Regions from separate parts of the Caproicibacterium argilliputei genome, predicted to be linked through region 2. Evidence: predicted binding sites of a transcription regulator. Region 2 holds the regulator's gene; each other region holds the start of a gene.
The links. Region 2 encodes HrcA, which represses chaperone genes, less so after heat shock. Its sites were predicted from a motif close to TGTTAGCACTCNNNNNNNNNGAGTGCTAACA; they were not measured.
Positions count from the first base shown of each region.

Region 1: a site for HrcA is predicted at 4,750-4,780, ahead of htpG (molecular chaperone HtpG). Genes of this name have one in related genera too.
Region 3: a site for HrcA is predicted at 7,011-7,041, ahead of PXC00_RS02960 (Hsp20/alpha crystallin family protein). Genes of this name have one in related genera too.

Region 1 is NZ_CP135996.1:2,011,267-2,021,138, forward strand. Features, by position in the region: gene PXC00_RS09765 (RidA family protein) at 1-305, opposite strand, end outside; gene PXC00_RS09770 (hypothetical protein) at 392-1,162, opposite strand; gene PXC00_RS09775 (hypothetical protein) at 1,326-2,075, opposite strand; gene PXC00_RS09780 (hypothetical protein) at 2,106-2,651, opposite strand; gene htpG (molecular chaperone HtpG) at 2,817-4,724, opposite strand; gene PXC00_RS09790 (cation diffusion facilitator family transporter) at 4,854-6,050, opposite strand; gene PXC00_RS09795 (FumA C-terminus/TtdB family hydratase beta subunit) at 6,199-6,732, opposite strand; gene PXC00_RS09800 (magnesium transporter CorA family protein) at 6,753-7,679, opposite strand; gene ftsZ (cell division protein FtsZ) at 8,056-9,246, opposite strand; gene PXC00_RS09810 (cell division protein FtsQ/DivIB) at 9,438-9,872, opposite strand, start outside.
Region 2 is NZ_CP135996.1:2,776,689-2,786,560, reverse strand. Features, by position in the region: gene lepA (translation elongation factor 4) at 1-753, opposite strand, end outside; gene hemW (radical SAM family heme chaperone HemW) at 903-2,045, shown strand; gene hrcA (heat-inducible transcriptional repressor HrcA) at 2,183-3,208, shown strand; gene grpE (nucleotide exchange factor GrpE) at 3,278-3,886, shown strand; gene dnaK (molecular chaperone DnaK) at 3,982-5,847, shown strand; gene dnaJ (molecular chaperone DnaJ) at 6,069-7,211, shown strand; gene greA (transcription elongation factor GreA) at 7,387-7,854, shown strand; gene lysS (lysine--tRNA ligase) at 7,997-9,496, shown strand; gene PXC00_RS13410 (hypothetical protein) at 9,501-9,872, shown strand, end outside.
Region 3 is NZ_CP135996.1:629,585-639,456, reverse strand. Features, by position in the region: gene PXC00_RS02990 (YeiH family protein) at 1-64, shown strand, start outside; gene PXC00_RS02985 (alpha-L-fucosidase) at 135-1,631, opposite strand; gene PXC00_RS02980 (SGNH/GDSL hydrolase family protein) at 1,637-2,293, opposite strand; gene PXC00_RS02975 (type 2 periplasmic-binding domain-containing protein) at 2,370-4,163, opposite strand; gene PXC00_RS02970 (carbohydrate ABC transporter permease) at 4,265-5,185, opposite strand; gene PXC00_RS02965 (ABC transporter permease subunit) at 5,209-6,159, opposite strand; gene PXC00_RS02960 (Hsp20/alpha crystallin family protein) at 6,435-6,863, opposite strand; gene PXC00_RS02955 (nucleoside/nucleotide kinase family protein) at 7,098-8,144, opposite strand; gene PXC00_RS02950 (ECF transporter S component) at 8,183-8,746, opposite strand; gene PXC00_RS02945 (energy-coupling factor transporter transmembrane component T family protein) at 8,760-9,563, opposite strand; gene PXC00_RS02940 (DUF3842 family protein) at 9,749-9,872, opposite strand, start outside.

The DNA of each region.
Region 1 (9,872 bases), 770 kb from region 2:
CGTGCCGGGCAAACATCCTTGAAGTACTCCGCATAAATCGCATTGATTGCCGCGAAGTCCTGCATATCCGCCAAAAACACGGTGGTCTTTACGACATCCGCATAGGTCATGCCGGCAGCGGAAAGCACCGCACCGATGTTTTCCAGCGACTGTCTGGCCTGTGCCTCTACCCCCTGCGGCAGGGCGCCGCTGACCGGATCAAGACCAAGCTGACCGGAAAGGTACAGCGTACCGCCAGCCTGAACCGCGTGTGAGTACGGTCCCAACGCCGCGGGCGCGTTTTTTGCAGAAATCACCTGATTCATGAGTATCCCTCCATCATTGAAACATCTTTTTCACAGTATAGCACATTACATTGCTAAAAGACAGAGAAAAAGTAAATTATACCGCTTTACTTGATTTCAACGACGGTTCCGCCTGCGTTTTTGTAGAAATCATCCATGACCCGATACCATGCGGCAAAAGAGGTTTTGTCTGCAATTCGGTAGCGCCCCACTGGCGCTTTCAGGGTACAGCCGTCCTGCTTGCTGAACGAACCGCCGCCATCAATATAATGATACGCACCGCTGCCGTCCGTAGGGTAAAAATCAATCGCATACGTCCAGCCGCCGGTATGCGGCGTACTGTCCGGCAGTTTTTCCAGCCGCACCGGTGCAATCGCCTTGAGCAATGCTGCAATCTCGCTGTGGTCAGTTATCATCTTATAATGATTCTGATACTGAATCCGCAGCTTTTGGTATTTCGCTGCGCCGGTGCCCACTGCCTGCTTCATGCTGATGGTCTGATTGCTGACTTTGACCTTGAACAGGCAGGTAGTGTTTCCGCTCTGTGTCACGTACACACCGGTTTCACCCTCACCGATACAGGTAAAGGAAAACCAGAACTCATGCGTTTCTGCGCCGCCAAGCGTATCTTTCTTTTTCGTGACGGAACTGAATTCTTTTTTCGTCTGCAGTACCTTGCCGTTGCCCACCGTGTAGGTCAGCGGATTGGAACTGTAAGTGCGCACATAGAAGCAGTACTTTTCCCCCACTGCGCGCTGCATATCGTAGGTGGTGTCCGCATACAGCTGGGGCTGTGCGGCGGCAGCCGGCACCGCGTGCACGCCCACTGCCATACTCAGCCCCAGCAGCGCACACAGAAAGCGCTTCACGCTCTTCATAGACATTTCCTCCCCCATTCCGTTTTCTCTCTTACTGTTGTATCATATTTTTATGCTTCTGTAAAGGATTTCCTTGTACACAAAAGGTTCCTCTGCAAGCGAAACTGTCACCGTTTACAGAGGAGCCCTTCATTTTTAACAACAGATTTTGTGAACCACACACTTATTTGGAAACGGTAAAGGACTGCGCATCGCCCCACTTCACTGCTGCATCCGGCTGTCCTTTGGCGGCGCTTTGAAACACAATCGAGTAGCCGCCGGTGATGGTATTGCCGCGCAGGGTGTACTTTTTTGCGGCAACTGTGGCGGTGACTTCCTCGTTGGGTTTGGCTTGCTTTTGCTGCGCCAGCTGACTGTCGATATACGCCTGCGCCTTTTGGTCAAGCTCCGCTTTCTTTGCGTCTGCAATGCGCTCATCGTTTTCCGTAAAGTAGGTGATGGAAGCGTACTGCACATTTCCGGAAGTGTCAAACTTCACGGTGATGCTGTCTTCCTCGCCTGTTCCGACTTTGCGCGTCAGTTCTTTCATCGTTGGCTCGGCGTAATTTGCGCTGTTGTCAACCTGAAAGTCCTGCAGATGCGGAATATTGGTACTGGAAAACAGTTCTTTCACGGAGGTTTCCACTGCTTTGTCTGTCTTTACCGACTGCAGGCGAAACGGCAGTGCATTGCTGTTGTCGGCATTCTGATACAGCACCAAGCGATTCTGCGCGTCCACCGCATAACGGTTACCGGCGTTGTCTGCAGCCGCCTGCCGGATATTCGCACTCTGCGTGAGTCCCGCCTTTGAAACATTCTCGACCGCCACCGGCTTGCCGTTCATCTGAATCTTGACCGCCTGTGCCGGCGTCTGCGCAGCGACTGCCGCCCCACAGCCAACCGCAACGGCAACTGCGGCTGCCAGACAGCCCATCTTCCATTTTTTTATTCAAATTCCTCCTTACTATACTCTCAATCTAACGTTCGCATTTCCCCACTTTAAGCTATGCCCAGCAGGGCTCTCACTTTCATCATATATTGGATAATCTTGTTTATACATTGCATCTGCATAATCACGGCTTTGTTGAATCGTTTTATTTTGGGATATTCCTTGAAAAAACAGACGCATCCAATCATCTCCTCCAACTACAGAATTATTAAATCCTATACTGCACTTAGCTCCCTTAGCATATCCGGCCGAAGCCATGCTGTATCCATTCAAAGATACAGCACTCTCACAAGCAATATATAACAGGAGCTTACTGCGTGATAAAGAAGTAGAATTATAGTTTCCAAATGAAGCATCTTGACTAGCTAAAACTGAACGTGGATAGGAATACAGCCATGTATATGCACCATTTGTTAATTCACAGCGAACAGCTCCGGCCATTCCATGACCATGGATTATATTAATTGAATTATATATATAGCTGGCCGGTTTTTCTATCTCGCCTAGAGCATCATAGCCTAAATTGTTTAAATAAGTATACGCTGAGCTCGCATTGCTCATATCTTTATTTACAGTAGGATATGGTAAATAAAAATATTTTGCGTGATAGTCGCTGCTACTTGAATTTTTAATTTTATTATAGTCTCTTTTTCGCGTTTGTCAACAATTTCCTCTTTCGTTTAAAAAGTCCGGAAAAGGAATCTGCTCCTTTTCCGGACTTCTTTTTTATTTGTCTGTCATCAAGTCACACATCTGATTGCTGAATGCAACCGGATCGTCAATTGAAACACCCTCAATCAGCAGCGCCTGCGTATACAGCAGATTCGCGTACTGCTTGAGTTTGTCCTGATCCAGCTTGTACAATGCTGTCAGCTTCTCAAAAATCGGATGGTTTGCGTTGATTTCAAGCACGCGCTGTGCTTTGACCTGCTCCTCGCCGCCGTTCGGCATGGCATTGAGCACCTTTTCCATTTCAATGGAAAGTGCGCCGTCCGTGGAAAGGCAGACCGGGTGGCTTTTCAGCTTGGTGGAAAGAATCACCTGCTTGACCTGCCCATTCAGAGCATCCTTCATAAAGTTCAGCAGATCCTTGTTTTCTTCCACTTTCTTTTTAGCGGCTTCCTTCTCCTCCTCGGTTTCCAAACCAAGGTCGTCGTCAGAAACGGACTTGAACTCTTTGCTGTCGTACTCCCGCATCACGCGCAGCGCAAATTCATCCACATTATCCGTCAGATACAGGATTTCGTAACCTTTGTCTTTGAGCGCCTCAGTCTGCGGCAGCATATCAATTTTGGAAACCGACTCGCCTGCGGCGTAATAGATAAACTTCTGGTCTTCCTTCATGCCGTCCGTGTACTCTTTGAGAGTAACCAGCTTCTTTTCCTTGCTGGAGTGGAACAGCAGCAAATCCTGCAGCAGATCTTTATGCTGGCCGAATTCGCTGTAAATGCCGTATTTCAGCTGTAAGCCAAACGCATTAAAGAACTTTTCGTAGTTTTCGCGGTCGTTTTTGAGCATGGACTCCAGCTCCGCCTTAATTTTCTTTTCCAGACGGCCGGCAATGATATGCAGCTGGCGGTCATGCTGCAGCATTTCGCGGGAAATATTGAGGCTTAAATCCTGGCTGTCGACTAAGCCGCGCACAAAGCTGAAATAGTCCGGCAAAAGATCGGCACACTTTTCCATAATCAGCACGCCGTTGCTGTAAAGCTGCAAGCCTTTTTCAAAGTCCTTTGTATAATAATCGTAACTTGCGTGTGCAGGAATAAACAGCAGCGCGTTGTAAGTGGAAACCCCCTCGGTGGAACTGTGAATAACCTTGAGCGGATTCTCATAGTCGCCGAATTTGCTCTTGTAGAAATCGTTATACTCGTCCTCTTTGATTTCGTTTTTATTCTTGCGCCACAGGGGAACCATGGAGTTCAGCGTTTCTGTTTCTGTGTACTCCTCATACTCCGGCTTATAGTCGTCCGGCGCATTTTCCGGTTTCGGCTTCTGGCGGCTCTTTTGCATTTCCATACGAATGGGGTAGCGAATGTAGTCGCTGTACTTTTTTACCAGACGCTGAATGGCATACTGATCCAGATAGGAGTCGTAGTTATCATCGTCGGTATTGTCCTTGATGTCCAGCGTAATCTTGGTGCCGTGGCTGCCTTTTTCGCAGGCTTCCACCGTGTAACCCTCAGCGCCGCTGCTCTGCCAGCACCACGCTTCATCGCTGCCGTAAGCTTTGCTTTCCACACTGACGTGCTTTGCCACCATAAACGCCGCATAAAAGCCGACGCCGAACTGCCCGATGATGTCAATATCTTTTTTCTGCTCATTTTCCTGCTTGAAGTTAAGAGAGCCGGACTTCGCGATGGTACCGAGGTTCTTTTCCAGTTCGTCCTTGGTCATGCCGCAGCCGTTATCTTCAATGATGATCTTGCGCGCTTCTTTGTCCAATGTAATTTGAATTGCGAAATCATCGCGGGACAGCCCCGTGTCGTTTTCCTGCAGGGAGCGATAATACAGCTTATCGATTGCATCGCTCGCGTTACTGATCAGCTCACGCATAAAAATTTCCTTATGCGTGTAGATGGAATTGATCATTAAGTCCAAAAGACGTTTTGACTCTGCCTGAAACTGTTTCATTGCAACAACCGCCTCTAATTTTGAAATTTAGCACTCGTTCAATTCAAGTGCTAAATTTATTGTAGCGCATTCGTGCAGAAAATGCAATAAACAAATTGTGAATAGAAGCAGAAACGCACCGGCAGGCAGTTACTCCTTTTCGCCGGTGTCGGCTTCTTCCCGTACAAAGTCGCGGTCCACTGTCACAACCGGATAGTAATTTTCACTGAGCGCCTTCACCCCCTGATGAATCCGCTCGGCGATCTCCTCATCGGACAGGCTGCAGGAAAACGGCGCACACACGTCAAAAATCAGGTTGCTGTGTGTCGGCCCCCAAACCACCCGAAAGTCATGAATGGTTGCCTTCGGCTCCACCGCCTGCACCATCTTCTGCACCTGCAGCTTCAGGTGGTTGGTGCGCGGGTCATCGGTAATGACCGGGTCCATATGAATCACCAGCTGAATACCAAGCTGAGGGCCGACTGTGCGCTCAATGTTGTCAATCAAGTCGTGGCTTACCAGCACATCCTTTCTGGCATCCACTTCACAGTGAACCGAAGCGAACCAACGATCCGGCCCGTAGTTATGCACCGTCAGGTCATGCGCCCCTAAAATTCCGTCATAGGCTTTCACCGCATTGTAGATTTTATCGACCAGTTCCTTGCTGGGAGCCTCCCCCAGCAGGGGATCACTTGTTTCTTTGACCAGCTTAATCCCTGTTAGCAAAACAAGGATGGCAACCGCCAAACCCATAAAGCCATCCAGATTGACACCGGTAAACTTGGTAATCAGGATACCGAGCAGGATTACACCCGTGGCGATCACATCATTGCGACTGTCCGCTGCCGCAGCAAACAGCGTGCCGGACTGAATCCGCCTGCCGATGTTTCGGTAAAACAGGGATTGCCAAAGCTTTGCCAGAATCGAAAGTGCCAAAATCCCCACGGAAAGTGCGCTGAATACCGGAACTACCGGCTGCAGAATCTTGCTGACCGCGTCCTGCGCCAGCTGCAGCCCGACCACCAAAATGACAAAGGAAACCACCAGCCCGCTCAGATATTCAAACCGTTCATGCCCAAACGGATGCTCTTCATCCGCAGGCTTTTCTGAAAGCTTAAAGCCCACCAGCGTTACAATGCTGGAAGCGGAATCAGACAGATTATTCACTGCATCCGCTGTGATAGCCAAACTGCCGGAAAGCGAGCCGGCAGCAAACTTAATCGCTGCCAGCACCAAATTGGTCAGCAGCCCAACGGCGCCGGAAAAGCGACCGTAAGCCGCACGCACTTTTTCATTTTCTGTATGCGCATAATCCCGCACAAACCGGCGGATTAAAAACTCTGTCATAGCTGCCTCCCGTGACTCCGTTCTGCAAATTCCGCGACCTATAAAAAAGTCCTCTCCCACCGGAGAGGATTTCAAAGGGCTACAAGTGCAGTATAGCACGGTTCTATAAAAATAGCAAGCGCAGACAAGCCCGCGCCGGATGACTTTTTTAGTGCGTGGAAAAGAGGTTTCCGCCGTGGCAGTCAATGGCGACAATCAGCGGGAAATCCCGCACGGTCAGGCGTTTCACGGACTCACACCCCAAGTCTGCAAACGCCAGTACTTCCATGCTTTGCACACACTGCGCAGCCAGAGCGCCCGCGCCGCCAATGGCGCACAGATAAACGGCTTGGTTGCGGCAAATGGCATCCACCACTGCCTGGCTGCGCTTTCCTTTGCCGACCATGCATTTCAAACCTGCGTCCAACAAATCCGGTGCATAAGGGTCCATTCTGCCGGAAGTGGTCGGCCCACACGCGCCAATCGGCAGATTCGGCGGCGTTGGGGTCGGCCCGGCGTAATAAATGCTCGCACCCTCCAGCGGAAACGGCAGCGGCTTGCCCGCCTGCATCAGTGCCCGCAGACGCTTGTGTGCCTGGTCGCGCGCCGTGTAAATCACGCCGCTAAGCAAAATCTGCTCGCCTGCGTGCAGCAGCGGCGCCTGCTCTGTCATGCTTTGCGCATCCACCTGTCTGCGATTCAAAAAAACACCCCCACCGAACTTTACATCATCTTTTTCTTTTTCAGGATAAAAGCCGCCACGACCATGCAGATTCCGGAGAGTGCCAGCGGAAACCAGAAAGAAGGCATCGGCATCTTTGTAACGTTCATGCCGTAAAAACCCGAAATCACCGTTGGTATAGAAATAATCAGCGTAATGGACGCCAGCACTTTCATCACAATGTTCAGATTATTGCTGATGACAGATGCAAAAGCATCCATCGTGCCGGACAGAATGTTCAAGTAAATGTTGGACATATCAATGGCCTGCTTGACCTCAATCAGCACATCTTCCAGCAGGTCTTGGTCTTCATCATAAAGCTTGATGGCACGGCCACGCATGATTTTCTCCAGTGTAATCTCATTCTGTTTGAGAGAAGACGAAAAGTACACCAGCGATTTCTCAATATCCAGCAGCTGAATCAGCTCGTTGTTCTTCATAGATTTTCGCAGTTCCTGCTCCACCGCGTCACTCATGCGGTCAATCTGCTTTAAATACATCAGGTACCGCGAAGCGATGCGCAGCATCAGCTGCAGCACAAACCGCGTTTTCAGGTTTGTCTGTACACTGCGTACCGCACCGTCCGCAAATTCATCGAGAACCGGATTTTCCTGTAAACTGACTGTAATCACATTGGTTTCTGTGAAAATAATGCCGATTGGGCGAGTGGAGTAAAACAAACGGCCGCTTTCCTGCTTTTCCACAACAGGAATATCCACAATGACCAAGGTGCTGTTGTCTTCCTGGTCAATACGCGGACTTTCCTCTTCATCCAATGCAGCACGAAGGAAGTCCGGTTCTACGCCGAAGTCTTCAATCAGTCCGGAAATTTCACTGTCATTTGGCGCAATGCAGTTAATCCAACAGCCCGGCTCGCTGGCTGCCAGTTCCCGCATGACTCCGCCGACTGTTTTGTAATAAGACAGCATTGGTATCATCTCCTATTCCATTTTTGCCTGCCCCACGGGGCCGCGGTTTGTCACTATAAGGGTCCGGATTCACAATGCCACCTCCTGCAAAACAATTTCGGCTTTCTGCCGTATCCTATTATAACAACTGCAAAATACGATTTCAAGCGAAAACCGTATATTTTGCGCAATCTTTTTCGATGTTTGCCTGTATTCGCCTATTTTAAGCAAAAACAGCTGAATTTGAACGATTTTTCGGCTAAAATCTTTCTTTGCCGGTGAAAATCCGCCATCACGCCACAGTCGTATTTCCACACCGAAAGCGGTGGGCTTTACAGCAAAAAAGGGCTGAAACCCGAAGCGTTCTCACGCAGGTTTCAGCCCTTTACAGCTGTATCTATTTATTGCGGTTAAATATGGACATAATATCCACAAATGTATCGTCATCATCGTCGTCCGCAGCGGCAGCAGCCGGTGCTTCCGGCTCATTGACCGGTGCAGCGGGTGCCGGACTTGCCGCAGCACTCTTACGGGTGCTACCCGCTGCCGGCTTACTGCCAAATGTACCACTCAGCACATTACCGCTGTCCAGATTGCCTGCAGCATCGGCTGTGCCCGGCTTAGAACCATCATGCGTTGCAAAGCCGGTTGCAATCACAGTTACACTCATCTCATCGTCCATGTTCTCATCAAACGCGGCGCCCCAGATGATATTAGCATCTTCGCTTGCCTGCTCGCTGATCATGGTGGATGCTGTTTCAATTTCATCCAAACCGATATCCGGCGAGGAAGTGATATTGATAATGACACCCTTCGCACCGCTGATGCTGGTTTCTAACAGGGGGCTGGAAATCGCCATGTTCGCGGCGGCCTCCGCTTTATCTTTGCCAGAAGCGCGACCCACGCCCATGTGCGCGTAACCAGCATCTTTCATAACTGCGGTCACATCCGCAAAGTCCAGATTGACCAAGCCCGGCAGCTTAATTAAGTCGGAAATGCTCTGCACGCCCTGCCGCAGCACATCATCTGCAACAGAGAAAGCGTTCAGCAGCGTAATGCGCTGCTCGGAAACCAGCTTCAGGCGCTCATTTGGAATCACAACCAGCGAGTCAACGTGCTCCCGCAGCTGTGCAATGCCGCTCTCCGCCTGCTCCATGCGGCGGCGTCCCTCAAAGCCAAACGGTTTTGTCACAATGCCGACTGTCAGGATGCCGAGGTCGCGGGCAATCTCCGCAACCACCGGGGCGGCGCCGGTGCCGGTGCCGCCGCCCATGCCGGCGGTGATAAAGACCATGTCGCTGCCGCGCACAGCTTCGGTGATGGCCTCGCGGCTTTCATCGGCTGCCTTGCCGCCCATTTCCGGTTTGCTGCCGGCGCCCTTGCCGTGTGTCACCTTTTCGCCGATCTGAATTTTCTGGGTTGCTTTCGAGCGGTACAGCGCCTGTTTATCCGTGTTGACACTGATAAACTCAACCCCCTGCACCCCCATTGTAACCATGCGGTCGATCGCATTGCCGCCGCCGCCGCCAACGCCGATTACTTTTATTTGAACAATGTTCTCGAAGTCGTTGTCAATTTCGAAAGGCATTTGCCGTTTCCTCCTTATTTATACATCCTGCAGCGAAGGCCGCACGAGTTCTCGCAATGATTGGATTTATTCTATAGAATCCTATCATTAATTTAACACGTTTCGCGTGTGATTTCAATCTTTTTTTTGCTTTCCTGTTCTTTTCTCACATCCACACAGCCGGAAGAACTGGAAAACGCCCTGCAAAGGGATTATTCTCCCCCATCCTCTGTCTGGCCGCCCTGGTCCGTATCCTCTCCGGTGTCCTCCTCTGCAGTGTCTTCCGTTTGGTTTTCCGCCTGTGAAATACTGGAACTGCCCTCCGACTGTTTGGAGGAGGCGGTGGAGCTTGCTGCTGCGGATGCTGCAGAAGAAGCCGGCGTAAACCAGGTAATGGACTTTTCCTTACTGACGGTCGACACGTCAAACGTTCCCTGCTCATCGGAAAGATGCTGCTCAATCGTTGCTTTCGCAAACCGGAATTTCTTTTCCAGATAGGTCGCGTTTCCCAAAACAATGGTCAGCGTTTTTCCGGCCTTGGTTTTGCAGGTCACGCGCAACTGGTACTCGCTAGACACATCAATTCCGCGGACACCGGTAAATCCGGTGTCCTGCACTGCCTGCGCAATTTGCCCGAACAAGCTGCT
Region 2 (9,872 bases):
TGGCTCAAACGAGGTGGCGCGCATATAGCCGCACTCCACAACGGTGAAGTTGCAACCGGTGGACATCATGTGGATGGTGTCGCCGGTGTGCACCATGCCCTGCACAATGCGCACGTGCGCGATGACGCCCTTGTAAGCATCGTAATAGGAGTCAAAGATCAGCGCTTGCAGCGGTGCGGTGCTGTCGCCCTGCGGTGGCGGAATCAGGTGGACAATCTGTTCCATCACAGCGGGAATGTTTAAGCCGGTTTTGGCGCTGATGCAAGGGGCATCCTGCGCGGGAATGCCGATGACGTCTTCAATTTCCTTTTTGACGCGGTCGGGGTCGGCGCTGGGCAGGTCAATTTTATTGATGACCGGCACAACTTCCAGCCCGGCATCCGCCGCCAGATAGGTGTTTGCCAGCGTCTGTGCCTCGATGCCCTGACTGGCGTCCACCACCAGCACAGCGCCTTCGCAGGCGGCCAGCGAGCGGCTGACCTCGTAATTAAAGTCAACGTGACCGGGCGTGTCAATTAAATTAAAAACATAGTCCAAGCCGTCCTTTGCGGTATAGACGAGCGTGACCGCGTGTGCTTTAATGGTAATGCCGCGTTCACGCTCCAAATCCATGTCGTCCAGAATCTGATTTTCCATCTCGCGCAGGGGCACGGACTTTGTCTGCTCCAGAATGCGGTCCGCCAGCGTGGACTTGCCGTGGTCAATATGTGCGATGATGCTGAAGTTCCGGATCCGTTCACGTGGAATCTGCAAATTTTGTTTCCCCTTTCTTGTGCGGGTTTCCAGAGAAGAACCGTTTCGATTGCCTTTAGTATACCATAAAGAAAGAAAATGCAAAAGAGAGAAAACGCACAGGCGCGGCGGGTGGGCGCGAATTTTTTTGAAAGCAGGTGTTTATTAGGATGGAACCGGTGGGACTCTATATCCATGTGCCGTTTTGTGACGGAAAATGTCCGTACTGCGACTTTTTCTCGCTGCGCGGCAGCGAGAAAACCATGGATGAATATACAGAATGTATTGTTAGAGAACTAAAAAAATACAAAAAGGAATATCCGGCTTTGCAGGCAGATACCCTGTACTTCGGCGGCGGCACGCCGAGCCTGCTGGGTGCGCGGCGGCTTTGCCGGATTTTGACGGTGGCAAAGGAAGCTTTTGGTTTGGAAAATGCGGAGATTACGCTCGAAGCGAATCCGGACAAATCCTTAAAGGAACTGTTCGGGCAGGTTCGGCAGGCGGGTGTCAACCGCATTTCCCTGGGGCTGCAGAGTGCCGATGAGCGAGAGCTGCACACATTGGGCAGGCAGCATACGGCGCAGCAGGCAGCGCAGGCGGTTGCCGACGCACGCGATGCGGGCATTGCAAAGGTTTCGCTGGACTTAATGCTGGCGGTGCCGGGGCAGACCCGGCAGAGCCTGCGCAACAGCATTCGCTTTTGTCTGGAGGCGGGGGTTACCCATCTGTCCGCATATTTGCTGCGGGTGGAGGAGCGCACGGCATTCTGGCAGCAGCGGCAGACTTTGTGCCTGCCCGACGAGGAAGAGTCCGCCCGGCTGTACGAATCTGCCTGTGCACAGCTGGAGGCCGGTGGTCTGCGGCAGTATGAAATCAGCAATTTTGCAGTTCCGGGGTGCGAAAGCAGGCACAACCTGAAGTACTGGAACCTGCAGCCGTACCTGGGATTCGGTCCGGCTGCACATTCCTATTTTTTGGGACGGCGCTTTTACCGGACGCGCTCCCTGCGCGCGTTTCTGAACGGAGAGGAGCCGCTGCCGGAAACGGACGAGGAGATTCCCGCGGGTTCCTTTACGGAGTATGCCATGCTGCGCCTGCGGCTGACAGAAGGGCTGACGGAAGCAGGCTGCCGTGCTTGCTTTGGCAGCGGGATTCCTGAAGAAGTTCGGCGCGCCGCCCGGCGGTATGAAGCGGCAGGGCTGACACGGACGGGGCCGGCAGGCATTCAGCTTACAACGCAGGGATTTTTGGTCAGCAGCGCGCTGCTGGCGGAACTGCTGTTTAGCGATGGAAACGGGCAGGAACTGGCGTGAAACGTGCCGGAGAAGGCGCAAATTCATAATGTATTTACAATTATCCTATTGACAGCAGGGCAAAGTAATGGTACATTAGTAACTGTAGTTAGCACTCAACTTGATAGAGTGCTAACCGCAAAAGGGAGGCGAGGATATTGGAGCTGACGCCACGCAAGCAGAAGATTCTGCAGGCTGTTATTGAGCTTTACACCGTTTCCGGTGAGCCGGTGGGCAGCAAGGCATTATGCGACTGCCTGGACTTCTCCGTATCCAGTGCCACCGTCCGAAACGAAATGAGCGACCTGGCTGCCATGGGGCTGCTGGACCAGCCGCACACCTCTGCCGGGCGGGTGCCCAGCGAACGCGGCTACCGGCTGTATCTGGATGAGCTGATGATACCGGCGCCGGTTACGCCGGAAGAACGGCACTTTATCGATGCGCTGCTGCTGCCCAGTGCGTATGACCCCGAAAAGCTGCTGGACGGTGTGGCGCGCACACTGGCGGGGCTGACACACATGGCGGCGGTGACCACCACACCGAGTGGCAGCGGCGCCTCTGTGGCGGGCATTCAGTTTGTGCAGACCAGCCGGCGCACCGCGATGGTTATTCTGATGACCAGCTCCGGCACCATGCACAGCCGTGTGTTCCACTGCGACTTTGAGCTGACGCCGGAAATCCTGCGAGTGTTTTTCCGCGTGTTTAACGAAAGTCTGGCAGGGCGTCCGGTGCGCAGCATCACCCCTGCCTGTATTCAGACCATGGGCGCGGGCATGGGGGAAGCGGCGCTGCTGATGAGCAGTGCGCTGATGGCACTGCAGGATGTCGCCCGTGAGGCAATGGGCAGCGATGTGCGCATGGACGGGCAGACCAACCTGCTTTTTTTCCCGGAGTTCAATGCCGAAAACCTGCGCCGCATTATGCGGTACCTTTCCCGCCCGCAGGAGGTTTACCGCCTGCTGGAGCGCGCGGGTACACGGGTTTACATTGGGCAGGAAAGCGGCGTGCCCGCCCTGCGCGATGCGGGGCTGCTTGTTGCGCACTACGCGGTGCGCGGGCAGGACGCCGGTGCCATTGCCGTGCTGGGGCCGATACGGATGGATTACCCGAAGCTCACCGGCAGCCTGGAGTACCTGGCGCGCAGCGTGGGTCGCATGCTGACAGAGTTGATTGACCTGCAGTAGCGGGCGGCGCGAAATGACTTGGTTTATAAGCGATTTTGCTTACGATAGATGACTAGGAAAGGGGTAAACGTGAATTTGAATACCGAAGAAAAGAAAGAAACAGAAAGCACGCAGCAGACGCCCGCAGAAGAAAAGCAGGAACAGGCCGTGCCGGAAACGAAAGAGCCCCAGAACCCGTCCAAAGCGGACAAAAAAGAAAAAAAGGCAAAGAAAAAGACACAGGAAGATGCCCTGAAGGCTGATTTGGAAACCGCCAAAGCTGAGGCAGCCAAACAGAAAGACCTGCTGCTGCGCACCGCGGCGGAGTATGACAACTTCCGCAAGCGGACGGAGCGCGAAAAAAGCGCACTGTATGCGGGTGCAACCGCAGACGCGGTGCAGGAGTTCCTGCCGGTGGCAGACAATCTGGAGCGGGCGCTCAGCCAGCCGGACTGCTCTGTGGAAGACCTGCGCAAGGGCATTGAAATGGTGCAGAAGCAGATGGACGACGCCCTCGAAAAACTCGGCGTCGAGCCAATGGGCAAGGAAGGTGAACCGTTTGACGCGCAGCTGCACAATGCCGTTTCGCACATAGAAAGTGAGGAACTTGGTGAAAATGTAATTGCGCAGGTGTACCAGAAGGGCTACCGGATGGGCAGCAAAGTGGTGCGCCACGCCATGGTGCAGGTCGCCAATTAGCGGCGCTGCCTGAAAATCATCTACAGCCTGCCGCAAGGCAGTTTTCCACATAAATTTTGAATAGTTTATCTGAAAATAAAACGGAGGTAAGAACTATGAGCAAAACTATTGGGATTGACCTTGGCACAACCAACTCCTGCGTGGCGGTCATTGAGGGCGGCGAGCCGGTCGTAATCGCCAATGCAGAGGGCGCACGCACAACACCGTCTGTTGTGGCTTTCAAGAAAGACGGCGAGCGCATTGTCGGTCAGGCCGCAAAACGCCAGGCTATCGCGAACCCGGAACGCACCGTGATTTCCATTAAGCGCGAGATGGGCTCCGACTTCAAAGTGAAGATTGACGACAAGCAGTACACGCCGCAGGAAATCAGCGCTATGATTCTGCAGAAGCTGAAGGCGGACGCAGAGGCATATCTGGGCGAGCCGGTCAGCAGCGCAGTCATTACGGTTCCGGCATACTTTACGGACTCACAGCGCCAGGCGACTAAGGACGCGGGCAAGATTGCGGGGCTTGATGTTAAGCGGATTATCAACGAGCCGACCGCCGCGGCACTTTCTTACGGGATTGACAAGGGCGAAGAGCAGAAGGTTATGGTTTATGACCTTGGCGGCGGCACCTTTGATGTTTCCATCATTGAGATGGGCGACGGCGTGCAGGAAGTTTTGGCAACCGCAGGCAACAACCGCCTGGGCGGCGACGACTTTGACAAGCGCGTTATGGACTGGATGGTCAGCGAGTTTAAAAAGGAAAACGGCATTGACCTTTCCGGCGACAAGATGGCAGTACAGCGCCTGAAGGAAGCGGCGGAAAAGGCGAAAATCGAGCTTTCCGGCATGACCAGCACGCAGATTAACTTGCCGTTTATCACTGCGGACGCGACCGGCCCGAAGCATTTGGACCTGACGCTGACCCGTGCGAAGTTTGACGAGCTGACCGCAGATTTGGTCGAAAAGACCATGGGCCCGGTACAGCAGGCCATGAAGGACGCAGGGCTTTCTTTCAATGAAATCAACAAGGTGCTGATGGTCGGCGGTTCTTCCCGTATTCCGGCTGTGCAGGACGCAGTAAAAAAGGCAACCGGCAAAGATCCGTTTAAGGGTATCAACCCGGACGAATGTGTGGCCATCGGCGCGGCGCTGCAGGCAGGCGTTCTGGGCGGCGAAGTCGAAGGACTGCTGCTGCTGGACGTGACGCCGCTTTCGCTGGGCGTTGAAACCATGGGCGGCGTTATGACCAAGGTTATCGAGCGCAACACGACCATCCCGACCAAGAAGAGCCAGGTGTTCTCCACTGCGGCAGACGGCCAGACTCAGGTGGAAATCAATGTCCTGCAGGGCGAGCGCGAATTTGCCCGCGACAACAAGCAACTCGGCATCTTTAAGCTGGACGGCATTGCCCCGGCACCGCGCGGAATCCCCCAGATTGAGGTTTCCTTTGATATCGACGCCAACGGCATTGTCAATGTTTCCGCAAAGGATATGGGCACCGGCAAGGAGCAGCACATCACGATTTCCTCTTCTTCCAACATGAGCAAGGATGATATCGACAAGGCTGTGAAGGAAGCTGAAAAATTTGCCGCAGAGGATAAACAGCGCCGCGAGGAAGTGGACGCGAAGAACAGCGCGGAGCAGATGGTTTACACAGCGGAGAAGTTGATTTCCGACAGCGGCGACAAGATTGACGCCGCCGACAAGAGCGAACTGGAAACCAAGATTAACGCAGTGAAGGAAGCCAATAAGGGCGAAAATCTGGAGGACATTAAGGCGAAGAGCGACGAACTGCAGAAGACGATGTTCTCTATCAGCGAGAAGCTTTACAAGGCAAACGCCCCGCAGGGGGCAGCGCCGGGAGCCGCACCGAACGGCGCGCCGACAGGCGGTCAAACCACGGATGCAAACGGCAACCCGGTTTATGATGCCGAGTACAAAGATGTGGACGATAAAAAAGACGATAAGAAATAAGACCTGATTCATGCAGGACGTACGGCAGGGGCTTCTTTTGAGGCCCCTGTTGTCCTATTAAAAAGGAAAAGCGGGTGCGGCCTCGTGCTGACTTGCGCGTGGCTTCCGCTTGACTTTCCCGAAAAACACTAGTATTCTTTAAAAATGTCCGGCAGCGCTGCCGTGTGTGGAAAATACAATGCAAATGAAAATAGAAATCGTGTCCTGCGAGGAGGAATTTTATGGCGGACAAAAGGGATTACTATGAAGTAATGGGCGTGCCGAAGAATGCCTCGGAGGATGAAATCAAGAAGGCATACCGAAAGCTTGCCAAAAAATATCACCCCGATCTGCATCCCGGTGACAAAGTCGCCGAGGAAAAGTTTAAGGAGCTGAACGAAGCGTACGAAGTGCTGTCTGACAAAGAGAAACGCACCCGGTACGACCAGTTCGGTCATGCGGGCGTCGACCCGAACTTCGGCGGCGGCGCCGCCGGTGGGAACCCCTTTGGCGTTGACATGGATTTTGGCGACATATTCGATTCCTTTTTCGGCGGAAATCCGTTTGGCGGGCGGCATTCCAGCCCGAATGCGCCACGCCGCGGTTCAGATGTGGAGGCGGCGCTGGTCATTGAATTTGAGGAAGCCGCCAAAGGCTGCCGCAAAACGGTTGCCTATGAAAAAGTGGAAGCTTGCCCGGACTGTCACGGTTCCGGTGCCAAAGCGGGCACCAGTGTGAAAACCTGCCCGGCCTGCGGCGGCTCCGGCCAGGTGCGGGTGACCCAGAATACCTTTATGGGTGTGGTGCAGACTACCCGTCCCTGCGACCGCTGCGGCGGCACCGGCAAAGTGATTGAAACACCGTGTCCCACCTGTCGAGGAAGCGGTCACCTGCGCAAAAAGCGCACCATCGAAATCAATGTGCCTGCCGGTATTGATGACAGGCAGATTCTGAATGTTTCTGGACAGGGCAATGCCGGAACCAACGGCGGCCCCGCCGGTGACCTGCACCTGTTGGTGAATGTACGCCCGCACCCGCTGTTTGAGCGTAAAGGAAACGATATTTGGTGTGATATGCCGATTACCTTTATGCAGGCGGCGCTGGGCGGCGAAGTGATTGTTCCGACGCTGGACGGCAAGGTGAGCTACGAAGTACGCGAGGGCACGCAGCCCGGCGATATCTTCAAACTGAAAGGTAAGGGCGTGACCAAGCTTTCCGGCCGCGGCCGCGGCGACCAGTATGTGCGCATGGTGCTTGAAGTGCCGAAAAATCTGACAGTGAAGCAAAAAGAGCTGCTCAAAAAATTTGAGGACAGCACCAGCGAGAAAAATTACCAAAAACGCAAAGGATTTTTTGAAAAGCTGAAAAAGAAGTTCGGGGACTGAGCACAGCCCGAACGGCGTAAAGCCGTACCAGAGGAAATTCCGGTGCGGCTTTTGTTTTGCCAAAAAACTGCCGGCAGGCGGTGTGGCGGTATATTGACATTGGCAGAGCAGTTTATTATAATAATAAAGTATATCTAAATGCGGGAGCTGTACTCCCTGAAAAGGTGGTAAAACCATGCAGAAGCAAACCGTTTTAACCAAAGAAGGCCTTGAAAAGCTCGAAAAAGAACTGGAAGAATTAAAAGGTGTTAAACGGAAAGAAGTAGCGGAAAAAATCAAAGTGGCTTTGGGCTATGGCGACCTTTCCGAGAACAGTGAATATGACGAAGCGAAAAACGAGCAGGCAATTCTGGAAGCGCGCATTGCGGATGTGGAGGCCATGCTCAAAGACGTAAAAATCATTGATGAAAATGAGCTGGGCAGCGCGCACGTCCACATCGGCTCGACCGTGCGGGTGAAAGCGGACGGTAAGGAACTGCAGCTGAAAATTGTGGGCAGCAGCGAGGCAGACCCGATGGTTGGCTGCATCAGTGACGAAAGTGCGGTCGGCGCGGCCTTGCTGGGGCACGCACCGGGCGACCAGGTTGAAATTACGGTTCCGGCGGGCACGAAGCTTTACGAAGTTGTTGAAATTGTGAAATAAACGGCAACCCTTTTTTGAAGACAGACTGCGCCGGACGGGGCGGTGTGCGGAAAGCCCGTGCCGGTGCGGCTGTTTTGCTGTTTTTGTACGGGGTATTTTCAGGAATAGACGGTCTGCGTTTTTTAGGAGGAAATCATTTTTTATGAACGAAAAGAAGGAAAATCAGGCACAGCCTGAACAGGACCTGGGCGAACAGCAGCGAATCCGCCGGGAAAAGCTTGCAGCTCTGCGCGAAGCGGGCAAGGATCCGTTTGTGGTAACCACTTGGCCGCAGGACAGCTTTGCACAGGGTGTCCGCGATAACTTTGAAGCCCTGGAGGGCAAGGATGTCTGCATTGCAGGGCGGATGATGAGCCGCCGCGTGATGGGCAAGGCGAGCTTTCTGGATGTGGCGGACAAAACCGGCCGGATTCAGGTCTACTTTCGGATTGACGAGGTGGGCGAGGAAGTTTACAAGGAATTTAAAGCTTACTGGGATGTCGGCGATATTATCGGCATAAAAGGGCACGTGTTCCGCACCAAGCGCGGGGAAATCAGCGTGAAGGCAACGGGCGCGCAGCTTCTGAGTAAAAGCCTGCTGCCGCTGCCGGAAAAGTTTCATGGACTTACCAACACAGACACGCGCTACCGCCAGCGGTACCTGGACTTGATTGTGAATCCCGAGGTGCGGGATACCTTTGTCAAGCGCAGCAAAATTATCACGGAAATTCGCCGCTTTCTGGATGGTGAGCAGTTCTTGGAAGTAGAAACACCAGTGTTGCACACCGTCGCGGGCGGCGCGGCGGCACGCCCGTTTGTGACCCACCACAATACGCTGGATATGGATCTGTACCTGCGCATTGCGCTGGAGCTGTACCTCAAGCGGCTGATTGTTGGCGGCTTTGAGCGTGTGTATGAGATTGGCCGGGTGTTCCGCAACGAAGGAATGGACACCCGCCACAATCCGGAGTTTACGATGCTGGAGTTGTACCAGGCCTACACCGACATTCACGGGATGATGGATTTGACGGAGAATCTGATTCGCACGGTTGCCACCAACGTACTGGGAACCACGAAGGTGACCGTGCATGGTGTGGATATCGACTTTGCGCAGCCCTTTGCACGCGTGAGCATGAAGGATGCGGTCAAGCAATATGCCGGTGTGGATTTTGACACATTCCAGTCTTTGGACGAAGCGCGCGCCTGTGCGAAGGAGCACCATCTGCAGGTGGAAGAACGGCACAAGATGGGCGACATCATGAATTTGTTCTTTGACGAGTACTGTGAGGACAAGCTGGTACAGCCGACGTTCCTGACCGGCCACCCGACGGATATTTCTCCGCTGGCAAAGAAAGACCCGCGCGACCCGCGTTACACGGAGCGGTTTGAACTGTTTATCTGCGGCGTGGAGCACGCGAACGCGTTTTCCGAGCTGAACGACCCGATTGACCAGCGCGAGCGGTTTGAAGCACAGGCGGCCGCCAAAGCCGCCGGCGATGACGAGGCCTGCGATGTGGATGAGGACTTTCTCACCGCGCTGGAGTACGGAATGCCGCCCACCGGCGGGCTTGGCATTGGAGTTGACCGCTTAGTTATGACGCTGACCGGCGCGGAAGCAATCCGCGATGTACTGCTGTTCCCAACCATGAAGCCGAAGGAGTGAGTCCATGGCACGCGAAGGATATCTGGTTCATGAGGGAGAGGAAACCATTCACAGCGACAAGCTGAAGCGCACACCGCTGACGCCGAAGGAAAAACGACAGAATTTTTGGTACTATCACAAGTGGCATGTGCTCATTGGAATTGTGGCAGCAATTCTTTTGGGATTTATCATCTATGATGCCATGTCCAAAGTGGAGCCGGATTACGAAATCGGCTTGATTACGGAATATGATGTGCCGGATAATGTGGTGCAGGATATGGAAAGCAAGCTTGCACTGGGCGCAAAAGACCGCAACGGCGACGGCAAGGTTGTGGTGCAGGTGAGCAACTATGCGTTGGGCGGCGACACGACAAATGCGCAGGTGACTGCGGCGAAC
Region 3 (9,872 bases), 760 kb from region 2:
CTGCTGTTGGGTTGCCATCAGTTGCGTCAGCCTGCTGATGCAGCGTTTTCTGGGTATTTGGTAAAACAGCTTCTCTATGAAAGCATAAAAAACCTGCTGCGGGAATCCATACTTCCCGCAGCAGGTTTTTTCATTTACTGCATTTCCACTTTGATGACCACCGGGTATGCGCTTTTCATAAATGGCGCCTGCAGGTGCAGCCCCGCGGTATCGCGCGTCCACTTTGGCTTTTCCGTGCAGCCCAGCACCGACAGCTTCTGAATCAGACCGTGGAACTCCGGAATATTTTGGTTTTCAGGCAGTCTCAGGGAGCGCACGGTCACACAGCCGTCTTCCGGCCAGCGCAGAACTGTGCAGTACAGGCTGCCGCCGTGTACCGTGAAGCGGATATCCGCCGGCGTGTATGCAGGCTCCTGACTGTCTGTAAACTGCCCCTGCGCCTCTTTGGTCGGCCCCTCGCCGCACTTGCGCCACGGGCGGCTGCCATAAATCGCCTCGCCGTTCACCTGCAGCCAACCGCCGACTTCCCGCAGGATTTTCTGGTCGGTGTCCGGAATGGTGCCGTCGGACTTCGGCCCGACATTCAGCAGCAAGTTGCCGTTTTTGCTGACGATATCCACCAGCTCCAGCAGAATCTGACGCGGTGTTTTATAATCCAGGGAATCCGTATAGCACCAGGAATTGTTTGCAATGGCGGTATCAGACTGCCAGAAGAACGGCTGCGCCTGTGCAAATTTGCCGCGCTCCACCTCCACCACACCGCTGCCAAACATCATGGAATCATGTTTGTAGCAAATGGCGGTCGGTTTGCCCCACTGTGCGCCACGGTTGTAGTAATACGCCGCCAGCCGCCGCAGGTAGGGCTTAAAGGCTTCATGCTGAATCCACCAGTCAAAGTACAGCACGGCAGGGCGATAGCGGTCAATCAGCTCACAGGTGCGCAGCAGCCAATCGGTCAGGTACGCTTCCGTAGGGTATGGCTTGCTCTGCAGGTCTTCAGGATTCGGTTCCGGCATGGCGGGCCAGTAAAAATCCCCGCGGTGCAGCGGCTCATGAATGTCACTCGGAAATTCTTTGCCGTGACTCATAAAGAACCAATGCTCCGCGCGGTGCGACGACGTGCAAAACGTCAGCCCCTGCGCCTCCAGCGCAAGCTTCAGCTCACCGAGGATGTCGCGGTGCGGCCCCATTTCCCACGCATTCCAGTGTGAAAGTGCACTGCGATACATCTGAAAACCATCATGATGCTCTGCCACTGGAAACACATACTTGGCGCCGGCCTGCCGAAACAGCGCCGCCCACTGCGCCGCGTCAAACTTTTCCGCACGAAACTGCGGAATAAAGTCTTTGTAGCCGAACTGTTCCTGCGCGCCGTAGGTTTCCCGGTGGTGCTCGTACTCCGGCTTCCCCTGGATGTACATATTGCGCGAGTACCACTCATTATTGAATGCCGGCACACTGTAAATGCCCCAGTGCAGGAAAATGCCGAATTTTGCTTCACGAAACCAGCGCGGCGGCTCAAACGCGGCCAGCGAATCCCAGTTGTCATGAAACGGCCCCTGCCCGACCACCCGGTCAATCTCAGCCAAATATGCCTGCTCGTCAAAGGGAATTGTGCTCTCTGTTCCCATTTTACTCACCTTTCTTTCCAGTCAAATTCGACAGTGTCCAAAAATGCTTTCGCCAAAATCATGTGACCCTGCAGGTTGGGGTGCACACGGTCCGCGCTGATGTAAAAATAGGAAAGCGACTGCAGATATCGGTCGATTCGTTTCTGCACGTCGATGTACGGCAGCCCAAACTTTTCCGCAATCCTGCGCGCAATGGCGGCGTACTCATCCACCCGCCGGCGCATGGGATCGCTGCGGTTCAGCTCCATAAAAAACGGACTAAAAATGAAAATATTCTTTACCTGTGGCTTGGTCTGTTCCAGCAATTCGCAGTATGTCTGCTCGTACTCCGCCGGACTGACCGTTTCCAGCTGCTGCAGCTCCCCGTCAAACTGGCGCCAGACGTCGTTAATGCCAATCATCACGGAAAGATAATCCGGATGCAGGGCGGTCACATCCTGCTTCCAGCGTGCTTTCAGGTGGCGGATGGTATCGCCGTTGACGCCTTTATTAACCACCATGATTTTCTGCTCCGGCGCCAAGCCGGTCAGCACAGCATTGACCAAACGGACGTAGCCATCGCCGTAGGAGTCCCACGCAGCCGGCGCCGCCTGATAATTTCTGCCGCAGTCTGTCACGGAATCTCCAATCATGACCAGCCTGCTTCCTTTTTCCAGTAACATTTTAAAGTCCTCCTAATTCATTACACCCAGAAAAAGAGGGCGCTGACTTGAGCCAGTGCCCTCCTGTTTTCAGCGCTTATTTGCTGCTGGCGCTGCTTCCGTTTGTCTTCATGATCGTTTCGCGGGCAGTCTGCTGATCCTTTGCATCCTTCATATCCACCGCCAAAACCTGGTCGTAACCCAAGCCCTTCACTGTGGTCTGCATATCCTTCAGAAGACTGTTAAATTCATTTTCATCCTTTGCGAAAATCATTTTCCAGGAATCTGCAACAATAACCTGCTTGCACTGATTGCGCAGCGTTGCGATGTCGGAACTGACCTCCGGCGCAGCGTAACCGCTGCCGGGCGCTACCATCAGCATATCATGTTTTTTGAGATAGTCAATCGTTGTTTTTGTGCCCATCTTTTTCTGCCAATCGGTGTCCAGTGCCGTTGTGTTTTCGCTCAGCACGCTGTCCCACATGGTGTAAGAATAGGTAGACTTGGTTTCGGGGTCGATGTCGACCGGCGTAACGGTGTTAAAGTTCAGCTGCGAAACGCCGTCTTTCCAGCTGCCGCCGCCATACGACGCCGGAAGTGTTGCGTCGCCGCCAAGCTGCGCTTTCTTGCCGAACTCCGTCAAAGCCGGCTTTCCGTCCTTCATTTCCCAGGTCAAGCCCTTCGGGCCGGCGCCCATGGTATCCTCAATGCCTTCCGGCGAGTAGAGCCAGTCGATAAAGTCTGCCAGACGCTGCGGATCCTCCGCCTTGCTGCCGATGGAAATGCAGTTGGAGGGATTGCCGTTCGGCACACAGCCGTAGGAGAAAATTTTCATGTCGTCAATCGGTGCCAGCATGAAGCCTTTGCCAGCCTGCTTATGTTCGGTTGTGTTGTAAGCGGCCTGCCCCAGCCACGGCCACGGCGAGTACAGAACCTGACCGTCCTTGTACTTACTGTTAAGCGTATCGTAGTTCTGTGAAGTGGACTCTGGGTCTACCAAACCCATCTGGTTCGCCTTAAAGAACAGCTTGAGCACCTTGTTGTAAATCGAATTGCTGTCGACGATGCTCTGGTAATCGCTGCCGTCTGCTTTGGCAAGCACAAAGCCCATCTCATCGTAGCCATACAGGCAGGTAGGCTGCTTGGCATTGTTCATCATGTTGTCGTCCCAGTCTTTAAAGAGGGAGACAGCGTAGGTCTTTTTGCCGGAGTCGCTCTTCGGCACAGCATCCTGCATCTTTTTCCAGACTGTGAGCAGGTCATCCATGCTCTTCATTTCCGGATAACCGGCTTTTTTGTAAGCATCCCAGCGGACATACGGGCCGAAGGTCGGGTCCAAGCCTTCACTAGGGGTGTCTGCAGTCTGGCTGGAAATCTGGCTGGGGATTGCCCACATTCCTGTTTTTGACGCCAGCTTGTTGGTTTCTGTGATGGCGCTGCTGTAATTAGAAATGTTCTTTTCATTCTTCATCAAGTCGGTCATGTCTGCCAGAAGACCCGCCTTAACCATCGTCGAAAGCCGTCCGTTGTTGGCACCGGTCAGGATTAAGTCGCCCAAGTCGCCTGCGGCGGAGCGTGTCTGAAACAGGGTGTCGCCGCCGCCTGCCACGTTCGGCGCGATGATGTTCAGCTCCATGTTAAACTTATCCTTTACAATTTTTGCAAACCAGCCGGACTGCTTGCCCTGATAGTTTGCCTGGCTGTCAAAGACATCCACGGTAATAAACTTTTTGTACTTGGAACTGCCCGTGCCGGTATCGGAAGCGGCGGTGCTCCCCGCAGCGCTGCCGGCAGAAACGGACGACGAGCCGCTCCCCCCGCTGCAGGCTGTGCTGCTGACCAACATTGCTGCACAGAGCAGTGCAGCGGCTACTCTTTTTGTCACTCTCATTGTTGCAATCCTCCCATTTGTATGCATTGATACCTATTATAAAACAGGCTTCTTTTTGCCTGCTTCAGACAACTGTTTTGCGGGCACGCACCCGCTGACTCTTACCCTTTGACCGAACCAATCATAATGCCTTTGACAAAATACCGCTGGAACATCGGGTAAATAAACAGAATCGGCAGCACCACAATGACCGACACTGTCATACGGATAGAAGTCGGCGTCTGCTGGGTGGCGAGCGCCGCCATATCCATGCCGGCGGTGCCGTTGTTTTTCACCAGCATCGCCAGTGAATTCGCCTGATTGATGTACTGGTACAGCAGGTACTGCAGCGAGTACAGCTTGGTGTCCGTCACATAAATCAAAGTATCCTGAAAGGAGTTCCACTGACCGACTGCCGCAAAAATCGCCACCGTTGCCAAAATCGGCGTACAGGTTGGCAGAATAACTTTCCAGAATACCGTCAAAATGCCCGCGCCGTCGATTTCGGCGGCCTCCTGCAGGGCGCTTGGAATGGACTCCACATAGGTTTTCACCAGGATGATGTTAAATGGCTGCACAATTGCCGGCAGAATGTAAACCCAAAAGGTATTGGTCAGGTGCAGATTTTTCATGGTGATAAACATCGGAATCAGGCCGGCGTTAAAGTACATGGTGATAACCAAAAACCGGTACCAGAATTTGCGCCCCCACATCCGCCGCTGGGTGAACATAAAACCCAGAAACGCGGACGCCATCACGGTGCAGACCGTGCCGATAACGGTACGGGCGATGGTCACGGTTGCCGCCAACGGCAGCCCCTCCAGCTGCAGCACCTGCACATAGTTTTGAAAATGAATTTGCTGCGGCAGAAAGTTGATTGCGCCGTTTGCGCTCAAGCCGTTCGCGCTGATGGTGTTGATAATCAAATAGTAAAACGGATATGCGCAGATCAGCGCCATGACGGCAAAGAACAGGTAGTTGCACAGATTAAAAATCACCGCGCCCTTCGTTAGGGGCTGCTTCTTTTTTTTAATAGATACCACAGGTTTTTCCTCCTTTTTCCGAGTCAGATAATTGACTCGCCGCGTGTCTTTTTCGAGGTGTAGTTTACAAGCACCAGCAGCACCACACTGACAACACTCTTCATCATGCTGATTGCCGTTGCCAGCGACAGGCTGTTGCCGGTCATACCGATGTTGTAAACATAAAGATCCAAAACCTGGATGTGCGTTTTATTGAATGCGTTCTGGAAAACGAAGTACTGATCCATGCCGTTGTTGAGGAAATTCGCAACGGAGAGCATCAGCAGGACAAAGAAAGTTGGCATCAGTGCCGGAATGGTGATGTGCCGCATCAGCTGCGCCCGGTTTGCGCCGTCCACCCGCGCGGCTTCATACAGCGACAGGTCAATGCTGCTGATAGAGGCTAAGTACAGAATGGCGTTCCAGCCCAAGCTCTTCCATGTGTTCCAGAACAGCATCCACAGCCAGGTGTGCGCGTCACTGTCCAAAAACTTAACCGGGTCGTGGAGAATCCCCATATTCTGCAGGACAGTGTTGACCATGCCGGTGTTTGAAAACAGGCTGAATGCAACGGAAAACACCAGCACCCAGCTGATGAAGTTTGGCAGTGTTGTCAGCGTCTGCACCACATTGCGAAACGGCTTGTTCTTAATCTCATTAAGAAACACCGCAAACAGCAGCGGCAGAATGGAAGTGGCAATTCCCAGCAGACTCATGGCAAAGGTGTTTTCCATGACCTGAAGCAGCTGTTTGACCTGCGTGGAATTGGCAAACAGCATGGTGAACCACTTGGTTCCCACAAAGTCGCACTCTGAAAGCGGCAACGGCGGTTTGTAGTCATAAAAGGCATAAACCCAGCCGTACAGTGGAAAATACGAAAACAGAAATACCAGAACCAAAAAAGGCAGCACATAGAAGAACATTCTCTTACTTTGGCGGCCGCTCTTTTTCTTCTTTGTTGCTCCACTCTTTACGGGAACAGCCCCTTTGACCATTATGACCCCTCCTGAACCACATTTCCTTAATCTTTTGTACATATTTATCATAGCATTGCTTTCTCTGCGCGCATACTGCCAAGATTCCATCTTTATACCGTACAGTTTTTGATGTTTCTGTGAAAATGCATGGCAATGTGGAATTTTTGCTGTAGAAGAGGTGCAAGTTAGACAGGAATCCTCCTCCGCAGAAAAAAGGACGGCGCCGCCGCAGGGATTTCTGTCCCCGCGGCGGCGCCGCCTTTAAAGTCCGCTAGCTTGCAGCGGTCGGTTTTTTATTGAATCGGAATCTGCTTTGGCAGCTGCTTTGCTTCCTCTTTCTTCGGCAGATCCATAGTCAAAATGCCATTTTCAAAGCTTGCACTAATTTTCGCCGTGTCAATACCGGAGACATCAAACGACCGGCTCATACCGCTCATGCGGCGCTCGCGGCGAATGTAATTGCCCGCCTTGTCTTTCTGCTCATTTTCGTCCTTGTGCTGTGCAGCCAGCGTCAGGCAATCATTTTCCACATTGATGGCAATTTCTTCTTTTTGGAAACCCGGCAGCTCCGCCTCCAAAACATACTTGCTGCCCTCGTCGCGAATATCCGTGCGGCAGGGGGAGAAGTTATTTTCGACGGAATTGAAGAAATCATCATCGAAATGGTTGAAAAAGTCAAACAGGCCAGCGTTGCGATGCTCAAAAGGAATCAAGTCAAACATGATGAAAACCTCCATTTTTTCTGCCTGCCCGTTTAGGGCGGTGTAAGAATTTTTTTGATGTTGTCTTTGGGATCTTTCCCTTTGACAATTCTTATCATACCCACCGACTGTTAACAAACAGCAGAAATTACATGAACATTTCGTAAACATTAGCACTCTTCTAGCATGAGTGCTAATGTACCTGTTAGAATTTTGCCTGCTCCGCCCTTTCTATCATTTTTCCGCTTACCTGTTTTAAAGAGTCAAATCTGCGCGCTCTGCTGTCCGGCAGTCGGCAAAGTACGCTTCCTCCAGCGGAATCCAGTGCGTTTCAAAAAGCGCGGCGGCTTGTGCGCCGTTTCGCCTGCAAATGCGCTCCAATTGCTCCTGTGGATTCACGGTGGAAAAGACAGCGGTGTCCCAGTAACGTCCAAACTTGGGGTGCATACTGTACGAGCCCTCCACAATACGCCATCTGCCGACCGGCACCTCCCGCTGCCCGGCAAAGTCCATGCTGCCGCAGTCAAACTTTCGGTAAGAAAACGCATTCGCATCGCGCAGGTACGGCAAGATTTCCTGTATAAAACGTTCGTAGTGCACATTCCCGCCGGGTACCGACAAACGTGCAGTTGTACGCAGGCTTTGTGGCAAAAAGAAATCATCCATGTGCGCCACGCCGGCCTGCAGCACCACTGCAAGCTGCGCCGCCATCGTGCTTTTTCCGGAGGCCGTGCGGCCGTCCATCGCCAAAACCGAAACCGGCTTTTCCGGCAAAGCCGCCAGCCGCTGCAGCAGTGGAAACAGCCGGACCGCCCATGCGGGCGCCAGCCGGTAAGCCGGTGCTTCTGCCTGCCGATACGGTTCGCTGTGGTGAACTGGCCCGCGCCCCGTGCCGTCAAACTGCCGCAGCTGTGCTTCCCAGGCCGCTTCGGTCACCGGCAATTTGCCCGCCTGTGCAAGTTCCCGCACCTGCCCGCAGTACAGTAAGAACCGTGCCCGCGCACCCCCATCCGCCTCCTCTGTCAAGCCGCACAGGCGAAACAGCCACGCCGGCGGCAGTTTGCACCGCTTCCAGGCGGAAAGGTTCACACGGCACAGTGCCGGTGAAATCGGCTCCGACAGCGCCTGTGCATCCGCCGGCGTCGCCGCAAATTCTTCGTAAAACCACTTTTCGCCCTGCGGCAGTTGCTGCCGCAGATGCGCTGCACCGAACGCCGCCTGGTAACACAGTTTTAAGACATCCTGCGCCTGCAGGGACGGATGCTTTTCCGCCTGCCGCAGCAGGCACTGTGCAAACTCCATGTTCGCTTTCCTCCATTCTGCCGCACGCTTTGCACTGCTCAGGCTTTACCGATGTTCTGCCGCTTTGCGTAGCGCGGCGGAATCAATGCGGACTTTTCCAGTGCCGTGTACAGCACCGGCAGCAGAATCAGCTGCAGAATCATGCCCGGCAGACTGACCACAAAGTAGGCGGCTGCCCACGCGGACAGGGAGTAGCTGCCCGCCGCGAAAAACAGTGCCTTCGCCGCACCGGCAAGCAGGCGGCCGCCCACCATCGCCCCCAGCAGGCTGATGTATAAATCCGCTGTCCGTTTTCCGGTGTGCACCCACTGCATCAGCAAACCGGATAAAACGCCATAAGCGGCCAGCTCTACCAGCATTGCCGGCAAATATGCTGCCGGCGGCATCTGCGTCAGCAGGCTGGAGAGCAGCGGCCCCGCAACCCCGCACAACAAGCCAAACGGCCAGCCGCAGACCAACCCGCACAGCAGCACCGGCAGGTGCATGGGGCTGTAAATGGTACCGCCGTCCGGCACAGCGTGAAACGCCAGTGGCAGAACGACGCACAGCGCAATGCAAAGCGCCGTCAAAATTGATTTTTTAACCGATGACAGTTGTTTCATAAAAACCCTCTCTTTATTTGATAAAATACCCTGCAAAAATCTGCACTGCAAGGACAGACAAACAGAAACCCAGCGCCGCGCCGTCCATCGCCCGCAGCTGGGAAAGGGTACGGTGTGTCCGACCGGCGGCGCCGCGGTAAGCACGCGCCTCCATGGCGGTTGAAAGTGCGTCAGCCCGCCGAAATGCCGACAGAAACACCGGCACAACCAGCGGCAAAACGCCGGTGGCTTTGCCCCAAACACCACGCCCGGAAAACCGTGCGCCGCGCGCAAGCTGTGCCCGGCGGATTTTTTCCGTTTCCGTAAGCAAATCCGGCAGAAAGCGAAACGAAATGCCCAGAATCATGGCTATTTCCTCCACTGGCACACGCAGCAGTTTCAGCGGTTTCAAAAAGCTTTCCAGTGCCTCGGTAACCTGTACCGGCGGTGTTGTATAAAGCAGCACCGCACTGAGCGCCAGCAGGAACGCCATATTGGCAGCAGCCCGTATGCCCTGCAGGATTCCCGCCACGCTCAATCGAAAAATCCACCAGGACCAGAAAGCTTCTCCGCTTTTGGAAAACAGTGCGTTCATGCTGAAAATCACCAGAAAAAACGGCCACATCCCCCGGAAGGATACCACAAGGCTTTTTGCCGGCAGCCGCGCCGCCAGAACTGCCGCCGCAGTTACAGCCGCCGCCCAAATATACCCGAATCCGTCTGCCGCTAGCAGAACCACCGCCAAAAGCAGCAGAAAGCCGAGCAATTTTGCGCGTGCGTCCATTCGGTGCACAAACGAATCGCTGGGTACATACTGCCCCAGCAGAAGATTTTCCACCAAGTGCCCTCCTCCCTGTCAAAAGACTGTTTCGGCGCTGTCTGCCAATAAAAAATGCCGCGAAAGGCAGGCCCTCCTTCTGGAGAGCCGTTCCTTCGTGGCAATGGATTATGCTCTTTCCCATCAGCTAACCGCCAAAAGCCGCTTCTGCGGCACGCCGCACCTTCCCGGTACGGCGCAAGCGGTCAGCCTGCTTCAATCAGCGCAACTGCGTCCTGCACATACTCGCTCAGCGGTCGTCCCCGGTCACCGGCAACGTAATTATTGCACCGGCTGACCGGAATCAGCACACGCTTTGCGGGACTGCGC